Regions from separate parts of the Burkholderia pyrrocinia genome, predicted to be linked through region 2. Evidence: riboswitches for the same ligand, from Rfam matches in the RefSeq annotation. Region 2 holds a riboswitch; the other holds the start of a gene.

Region 1 (4,411 bases), on a different replicon from region 2:
GGATCGGGTTGATGCGCTTGTCGCCCGGCGCGCGCGCCGGCTCTTCGATACCGAACGCGAGCAGCGCCACGGCCAGCATGCCCGGGATCACGGCCAGCCAGAAGGCGAGGCGGAAGTCGTCGCGCCACATCAGCATGATGGCGACGGCCAGCAGCGGCCCGAGAAACGCACCCACCGTGTCGAGCGACTGTCGCAGCCCGTAGGCCGCGCCGCGCAGGTGGACCGGCGTGACGTCGGCCACGAGCGCATCGCGCGGTGCGCCCCGGATCCCCTTGCCGATCCGGTCGACGATCCGCGCCGTCACCACGACGCCGATCGTCGGTGCGATGGCGAACAGCGGCTTGCTGAGCGCGCCGAGCCCGTATCCGGCGACCGCCAGCCACTTGCGATTGCGCAGGTAGTCGCTCAACGTGCCGGAGAACACCTTGACGACCGGCGCCGTCGCCTCGGCGATCCCCTCGATGAAGCCGATCGTGGTCGCGCTCGCGCCGAGCCCCGCCATCAGGAACATCGGCAACAGGCTGTGGATGATTTCCGACGACACGTCCATCAACAGACTGACGCAGCCCAGCACCCAGACGCTGCGCGGAATCTGACGAAGAATGCCGGTCGATGATTCGGTCTGCATGGGTCGCTCTCGATTCGGGAATCCTGACACGAGACCACCGATACTACTGCAGGCCCGTGACACGCGGCACGCATGGGCTGTCGCGCCTGCCTCGCGCGCGCCGCCCTATTCCCCCGGCTCGCGCCGGATCTTCGCCTGCCGGCGCGAGCGGTCGTTCAGTATCTGGTGCCGGCGGTGGTCGGTCAGTTTCTTCCAGTCGCGCGCCTCGTCGCGCGTGCGCAGGCAGCCGACGCAAAAACCCGTTCGACCGTCAAACGCACACAGCTCGATACACGGCGATTTCACGGCCACGATCAGGCCGCCGTCGCGGGCGTCATCACTTCGACGGTCACATGCGACACGCCGTCGAAGCGCGCGATCAGCGCATGGTAGAAACGCGCATCGCGCGCCGCGTCGCCGGTCTCGACCGACACGATCGCGCTCATGTGCCCGGGGCCGACGCGCCAGACGTGCAGATCGTTGACCTTGTCGCCGAGCGCCTCGATCGCGCGCCGAACGTTGTCCGCCAGCTTGCGATCCACGTTGACGTCGAGCAGGATGCCGCCCGTATCGCGCATCAGCCCGTAGGCCCAGTTCGCGATCACCAGCGCGCCGACGATGCCCGCGAGCGGATCCATCCAGACCCATCCGAACGCACGCGCGAGCAGCAGGCCGACGATGGCCAGCACCGAAACGGCCGCATCGGCGATCACGTGAATGTAGGCCGACCGGATGTTGTGATCGCGGTGGGCCGCCGTATGCGAACCATGATCGTGATGCGCGTGATGCTCGTCGTCGTGGTCATGATCGTGGTCGTGATCATCGTGGTCGTGCCCATGATGATGGCCGTGGCCATGCCCGTGATGATGATCGCCGCTCAGCAGCCACACGCTGGCCAGGTTCACTGCGAGCCCCAGTACGGCGATCGGAATCGCTTCGCTGAATTGAATGGGCACGGGAGACAGAAGACGCGCGACCGCCTCATAGCCGATCAGCAACGCAATCATCGCCAGCACGATCGCGCTCGTGAATCCGGCGAGGTCGCCGAACTTGCCCGTGCCGAACACGAAACGCGGATCGTCGGCGTGCTTGCGCGCATAGGTATAGGCCAGCGCCGCGATCAGCATCGCGCCCGCATGCGTCGACATGTGCAGCCCGTCGGCGACGAGCGCCAGCGACCCGAACAACGTGCCGCCGACGATCTCGGCCACCATCATCGCCGTACACAGGCCGATGACCATCCACGTCTTCCGTTCGTTCTGCTCGTGCGCGGCGCCCAGAAACGCATGGCTGTGCCCGCCGCCGGCCGCCGTGCCGTTGAATCCGTTCATGTTCGTTCCGCTTACTTGAAATAGCTGTGGACGACCTCGATGAGCTGCTCGGTCGCGCTGCCTTCGTGCGCGTCGGGCGTGTCCGCATCGACGAGGTGCGACCGGATGTGGTCCTCCAGCACGACGGCCAGCAAACCGTTCATCGCACCGCGGCAGCTCGTGATCTGCTGCAGCACGTCGTTGCACCCGCGCTCTTCCTCGAGCGCGCGCTCGATCGCTTCGACCTGGCCCTTGATACGGCGCACGCGGTTCAGCAGCTTCTGTTTTTCACGAACTGTGTGACTCATCGATTGCTCCTGTATAGGGTGGGGGAGTATATCTCCAAAGTGTTTTCCACATAGGGTAGAGGGGTATATTTTTTCGAGATGAAGGCTTGTCGAAAGAAAACCGCTCGGCTAGACTTGCGCTCGTCTTTGGGGAGTAGCCTGCTTTCCGTCCCCCGGAAAGCGAACGCGTCAACACACTCGGCCTTCGGCCGTGGCGCGTTCGACCGAATCGGTTTGGCGAGACCATGGGCGTATCGCGTCGTTCCTGGTCGGACGTCGGCGGATGCGCCATGGTTCGTCAGCGTCCGACCACGGAGTCACCATGTTCCTCCCCGCCCTTCCCCCGCGCCCCATCGCCCGCTACGCACCTGCCTGCGGAGGCGCCGCATGACTTTCATGTTCCTCGAACTGGCGTTCATGCTGGTCGTCATCCTCGTGGCCGCCGAGGTCTTCACCAATGCGCTCGAACATCTCGGCGAACGTCTGAAGATTTCCGAAGGCGTGACGGGTTCGCTGTTCGCGGCCGTCGGCACCGCGCTGCCCGAAACGATGGTGCCGCTGCTCGCGCTGGCCGGCGGCACGGCGAACCAGGCCGTGAACGAGGAAATCGGCGTCGGCGCGATTCTCGGCGCGCCGCTGATGCTCGCGACGCTGACCACCTTCCTGATGACGCTCGCCGTGATCCGCTCGCGCGGGCTGCGCGGCACGATCGCACCCGAGCGTACGGGCTTCGTGCGCGACATGAACTACTTCCTCGCCGCGTTCTCGCTGGCGACCGCGGCGATGTTCGTCCCGCACCACAACTGGGCCGTGCGCGCGCTGCTCGCCGTGATGCTGGTCGGCATCTACGTGATGTACGTCGTGATGACGTTCCGCGCGTCGAGCCAGCTTGTCGATGCCGGGCACGGCACCGAGGCGCCGCATGCGATGTTCCTGGCGCGCACGGGCCTGCCGACCAACCTGGCAACCATCGCGCTGCAGTTGCTGCTCGGCGTCGCGCTGCTGGTCGGCGGTGCGAAGGGCTTCATTCACGGCGTGGAAGGCGTGTCGCACGTGCTCGGCGTATCGGCGCTGCTGCTGTCGCTGATCATCGTGCCGATTGCCACGGAATTGCCGGAGAAGGTCAACAGCGTGCTGTGGATCCGCCGCAATAAGGACACGCTCGCGTTCGGCAACATCACCGGCGCGATGGTGTTCCAGGGCACGCTGCTGCCGGCGATCGGCATCATGCTGACGCCGTGGGAGCCGCGCCCCGAAGTGCTGACCGGCGTGATCATCACGCTCGCGGCGGCGGCCTGGATGCGCGTCAATGCCCGCACGCGCGGGCTCGCGATCTGGGCGTTGCTGGCGAACGGTGCGGGCTATGCGGGATATCTGTTCCTGACACTGGCACGCTGACGCCCGGATCGGGCACGCTGCCCGGCAGGCGCACGCACGCGGACGCGGCAACGGCCGCCGCGTCCGTGCCGTGTACATCGTTGCACGGATGCGGGCGACAGTAACGCCCGCATCCGGACGATCAGGATGCCTTGACCAGCTTGACGATCGTCAGCGTGCCGTTGACGTTCTCGATCCGGACCTTGACCTTGTCGCCCGCATGCACCTGCGCGAGCATGGCCGCGTCCTTCGCCTTGAACGCCATCGTCATCGGCGGCATTCCGACGTTGTCGAGTGCGCCGTGCTTCAGCGTGACCTTGCCGCTCGCGGCATCGACCTTCTTCACTTCGGCGTCGGTCAGCGCCGCATGCGACTCGGCCGAACCGTCCGACGACATCTTCATGCCGGACATTTCACCGGCGGCAAAGGCGGGAGTTGCGAAAGCGCCGATCGCGAGAACGGCGGCGGTGGTAGCAATCAATTTCTTCATCGGGATTCTCCGGTTTGGGTGGATGGCACGTTCATGCCGTGAGGAACTGCATCGGAATGCCGCGCATCGCCCGCGCGTCGCACGCGACGGCGCTGCAGCAGAAGCCACGCGGCGGGAATGACGAACATCGACAGCAGCGGCGCCGTGACCATGCCGCCGACCATCGGCGCGGCGATGCGCTGCATGACTTCGGAGCCGGCGCCGTGCCCGACCATGATCGGCACGAGGCCGGCGAGCACGACGGCGACCGTCATCGCCTTCGGCCGCACGCGCAGCACCGCGCCTTCGCGAATCGCGTCGAGCAGCAGCGCATCGGTCAGCGGTTCGCCGGTATCGAGCC
Region 2 (4,411 bases):
ATCGCGTGACGCGTCTTGTCGAGATCGGCCGGCTCGACCCACACCTGCAGCAGCTTTTCCTTGCCCGAGCCGGTCGTGATCTTTTCCTCGATCGCGACGAGCTTGCCCGCGACGAGTGCGAACAGGTAACTTGGCTTGCGGAACGGGTCTTCCCATTTCGCGAAGTGGCGGCCGTCAGGCAGGTCGCCCGAATCGACGAGGTTGCCGTTCGACAGCAGCACCGGGTATGCGGCCTTGTCGGCGCGCAGCGTGACCGTGTACGACGCCATCACGTCGGGGCGGTCGAGGAAGTAGGTGATGCGGCGAAAGCCCTCGGCTTCGCACTGCGTGAAGAAGTTGCCGCTCGACACGTACAGGCCCGACAGCGTCGTATTCTGGTCGGGCGCGCACGCGCTTTCGAGCGTCAGCTCGAATGCGTCGGGGACGTTCTCGACCGTCAGCCCGTGTTCGTGCGCGCGGACGGCGCCGTGCGGCGCGCCGTCCAGCCGTGCGCCGAGGAATTCGAGCGCTTCGCCCATCAGCTCCAGGTGCGGCGCGGGCGCGGCGTCCGGATTGCGGCGCACGCGCATCGTATTCCTGACGATCGTGCGGGCCGGCGCGAGATCGAATTCGAGCGCGACGGAATCGATGAGGAAGGCCGGCGGCGTGTAGTCGGCGCGGCGGATCACGGTGGAGGAGGCGTTGTCGGACATGGTCGTCGAGATCGGTGGAGTGGGGGACGGGCCCGCGGCACGGGCCGGGCGAACCGGGCCATTGTACAAAGGCTTGCGGCTGCGTGCCGGGCGAACTTTTTACCGCTTTCGGCAGTCCGCGTATTATCGGCATCCCGTCCGGTTCGCGCGGTGCGACGAACGGGTGACGGATCGACGAGGATCAACATGAAACGCGAATGGATTTTTCGCGGTGCGGGCTGGGCGGCGGCGCTGTGCGTGGCGCTGCTGACGGGCTGCACCAGCTATGTGACGACCCAGGTCACGGCCTTCTCCGACTGGAGCGGCAGCGACGCGACACGCACCTATGCGTTCACGCGCACCGATGCGCAGAAGAACAGCATCGAGCAGTCGACCTACGAGCCGATCGTCGCGAGCGAGTTGTCCGCGTATGCGTTCCGGCAGGTGCCGCAGGCGCAGGCGCGGTATCTGGTCGGGCTGACCTATGCGGTCGGCAGCGATCTCGTGACGGTGCCGCAACCGGTCTACTACGATCCCTGGTTCGTCGGGCCGGGGCCGTACTGGCGGCGCGGGCCGTGGGGCCCGTGGGGCCCCTGGGGGCCGATGCCGGCCGGCTACGTCGCGCAGACGTACCAGGTGTTCGACTACACGCTCGGCATCCGCATCACCGAGCGCGCGACGGGCAAGGAGGTCTACAACGTGTCCGCGCGCACGACCGGCGACAACGGCACGCTGCTGTACGCGATGCCGTTCCTTGCGCGCAGCGCGCTCGCCGATTTCCCGCTGTCGAATGGCGCGGTCCGCTCGGTCCGGCTGCCGGTCGACAAGCGTGGCGGGCCGGCAGCGCCGGCCGCCAACGAGCGCGCGGTGCCGGCGGCGCCGGCTTCGGGCGCGGCGGTCGCGAAGTAACGCGGCGCCAGCATCGGCGCGGCCGCCCGGCCGCGCCGGCCACCTCTGTCCGTCAGGCCCCGATGCCCAGCAGCGCCAGTGCGCCGAGCACGACGAACAGCACGGCTGCGATCCCGTGCACGAGCTTCGTCGGCAGGCGGTGCGCGAAGCGGTCGCCGAGCAGGATCGCGGGCACGTTCGCGAGCATCATCCCGAACGTCGTGCCGGCCACGACACCGATGTAGTCCTGGAAGCGCGCGGCAAGCGCGACGGTCGCGATCTGCGTCTTGTCGCCCATTTCCGCGAGGAAGAACGCGACGAGGGTCGCGCCGAACACGCCGAGCCGCGAGCGGTTGGCATTGGCTTCGTCGGCATCGAGCTTGTCCGGCACGAGGATCCACAACCCCATCGCGATGAACGAGAACGCGAGCGCCCAGCGCATGATCGACGGCGTGACGAGCGCGCCGAGCCATTCGCCGAGCGCGCCTGCGAAACCGTGGTTGACGAGCGTCGCGACGAGCACGCCGAGAATGATCGGCACCGGCTTGCGATAGCGCGCGGCCAGCACGAGGGAAAGCAGTTGGGTCTTGTCGCCGATTTCAGCGAGGGCGACGGCGCCGGTGGAGATCAGGAAGGCTTGGGACACGTATGGGGTTCCGCGGGCCGGTGTTGTGCGTGCGAGCGACGATCCACGGCGCGCCGGGCCCTGATGCGGCGCACTATGAACCATCGGTCTCGCCAGGCCTCGGTGGCTGCGTCCGCCATGGCCGAACGGCCAAGTCTGTTGACGGACGCCCCCATCACGATGCGCGCCGGGGGCGCGGGACATCGAGCGGAGCGGCTACTCCCCAATGAGCGGCGAATTCTAGCATGACGTGTCGCGCGCGGGAAAGCGGCCGGGTAGGGCAGCGAGGAGCGTTGGGGCGCGATCGGCGCGTGGCAACCTTCGACTGTCCGGCATGCGCGGCAGCGGATGCGCCGCGCATGCCGGGACGAGAGCCGGGTGGGCCGTTACGCTGCAGCCGCGCGGCGGGCCGCGCCGCGCTCGTGGACGAGCCTGCCGGCCGCATAGGTGCGGTACACCGCGCGGTCGTCGCCGAGCAGCGCGAGCGCGAACAGCAACTCCTCGAGCGAATCAGCACGCTTCGTGCGGCGCGCGAGCAGCGGCGTGGCCTGCGGATCGAGCACGACGAAGTCGGCCTCGGTGCGCGGCGCGAGCGTGCCGACCGTGTCGGCGAGGTCGAGCGCCTGCGCGGCGCCGGCCGTCGCGAGCCAGAACATCCGCGTCGCGCTCAGGTGGTGACCCGACAGCCGCGCGACCTTGTGCGCTTCGTTCATCGTCTGCAGCATCGAGAACGACGTGCCGCCGCCGACGTCGGTGGCGAGCGTGACGGGCACGTCGTATGCGCCGGCCTTGTCGAAATCGAACAGCCCGCTGCCGAGGAAGAAGTTCGACGTCGGGCAGTGCGCGACGACGGTGCGCGTCTCTGCCATCCGGCGGCGGTCCTCGTCGTCGAGGTGAATGCAGTGGCCGTACACCGCGCGCGGCCGCAGCAGCCCGTAGCGGTCGTAGATGTCGAGATAGCTGCGATGGCCGGGGAACAGCTCGGCCACCCATTTCACTTCGTCGACGTTTTCCGCGACGTGGCTCTGCACGAACACGTCCGGATGGCGCCGCGCGAGTTCGCCGCACGCTTCGAGCTGCGCCTCGGTCGACGTCGGCGCGAAGCGCGGCGTGAGCGCGTACATCTGGCGGCCCTTGCCGTGCCAGCGGTCGATCAGCTCGGCGCTGTCGTCATAACCCGATTGCGCGGTGTCGCGCAGGAATTCGGGGCAGTTGCGGTCCATCAGCACCTTGCCCGCGATCATCCGCAGGTCGCGCGCGTCGCTCGCCGCGAACAGCGCGTCGGCCGACTGCTTGTGCACCGTGCAGTAGACGAGCGCGCTCGTCGTGCCGCAGGCGAGCAGTTCGTCGACGAAGAAGTCGGCGACTTCGCGCGCATGCTCGGGATCGCCGAACTGGCGCTCGGTCGGGAACGTGTACTTGTCGAGCCACGGCAGCAGGCCCGGCGCCGGCGACGCGATCATGTCCGTCTGCGGATAGTGGATGTGCGTGTCGATGAAGCCGGGCACGATCAGCTTGTCGCGCAGGTCGTGGACGATCGCGTCGCGCGCGAGCGTCGCGGCGAGCTGCGCATGCGGGCCGGCCGCGACGACCTTGCCGTCGTCGACGATCAGAAGGCCGTCGGTCTCGTAGTTCGCGGCCTGGCTCGATTGCGCCGGGTCGCCGTTGAAGGTCAGCAGTTGGGAACGAAAAGCGGTTTGCGTCATGACGAATGGTCCTGCATCAAGGTAAGGCGAACAGAAGAAAGCGATCGACACCGCGCGGGCGACGGCATGGATGGCACCGCCCGCGCGAGGGCGGGACGGCGCTTCGCGAGTCGCCGCGACACACTGCGTGCGGCGCGGCCGGATGCGATTGCCCAGGCGCTCGTGGCGGCCGGGGCCGCCATCGCGTGGTTGCCGGCGAACCTCGCAGCGTTGGCGATCCCGACCGCTGCGGCGGCGAACGGGACGGCAAGCCGCGACCGCACGCGCCGGCGGGCGGCGACGGACCGCGCTATCGCCACGCGGGCGACGATCGCGCTGCACGCGCTCGCACCGGGCGCACGCGTGCGTTCGGCGCGGCGCAAGGCCGGGCCGGGAATCGCGAAGCGGATGCCGTTGCCGTGTTTCATCTGTCTAGCGCACCTCGATGCCGGCCGTCACGCGGCCTGCCAGTACGCGTCGAGGCGCGCGATCAGTGCGTCGCGCTGCGCCGGGTCGACGAACGACGCCTCGAAGCCGTTGCG

What was found. Region 2 has a riboswitch for manganese ahead of JYG32_RS09410 (TMEM165/GDT1 family protein). Riboswitches for the same ligand answer to the same signal wherever they lie in the genome.
Region 1: another riboswitch for manganese. It lies ahead of JYG32_RS26165 (sodium:calcium antiporter); the one in region 2 lies ahead of JYG32_RS09410 (TMEM165/GDT1 family protein).

Annotation. Positions count from the first base shown of each region.
Region 1 is NZ_CP070978.1:1,803,419-1,807,829, forward strand. Features, by position in the region: gene JYG32_RS26145 (MFS transporter) at 1-628, opposite strand, end outside; gene JYG32_RS26150 (DUF1289 domain-containing protein) at 734-919, opposite strand; gene dmeF (CDF family Co(II)/Ni(II) efflux transporter DmeF) at 922-1,938, opposite strand; gene JYG32_RS26160 (metal/formaldehyde-sensitive transcriptional repressor) at 1,950-2,225, opposite strand; yybP-ykoY riboswitch at 2,342-2,518, shown strand; gene JYG32_RS26165 (sodium:calcium antiporter) at 2,592-3,602, shown strand; gene JYG32_RS26170 (copper-binding protein) at 3,724-4,077, opposite strand; gene JYG32_RS26175 (efflux RND transporter permease subunit) at 4,068-4,411, opposite strand, start outside.
Region 2 is NZ_CP070977.1:2,020,947-2,025,357, reverse strand. Features, by position in the region: gene pepN (aminopeptidase N) at 1-692, opposite strand, end outside; gene JYG32_RS09415 (DUF4136 domain-containing protein) at 879-1,580, shown strand; gene JYG32_RS09410 (TMEM165/GDT1 family protein) at 1,633-2,205, opposite strand; yybP-ykoY riboswitch at 2,284-2,421, opposite strand; gene guaD (guanine deaminase) at 2,571-3,890, opposite strand; gene JYG32_RS09400 (hypothetical protein) at 3,887-4,297, opposite strand; gene JYG32_RS09395 (adenosine deaminase) at 4,325-4,411, opposite strand, start outside.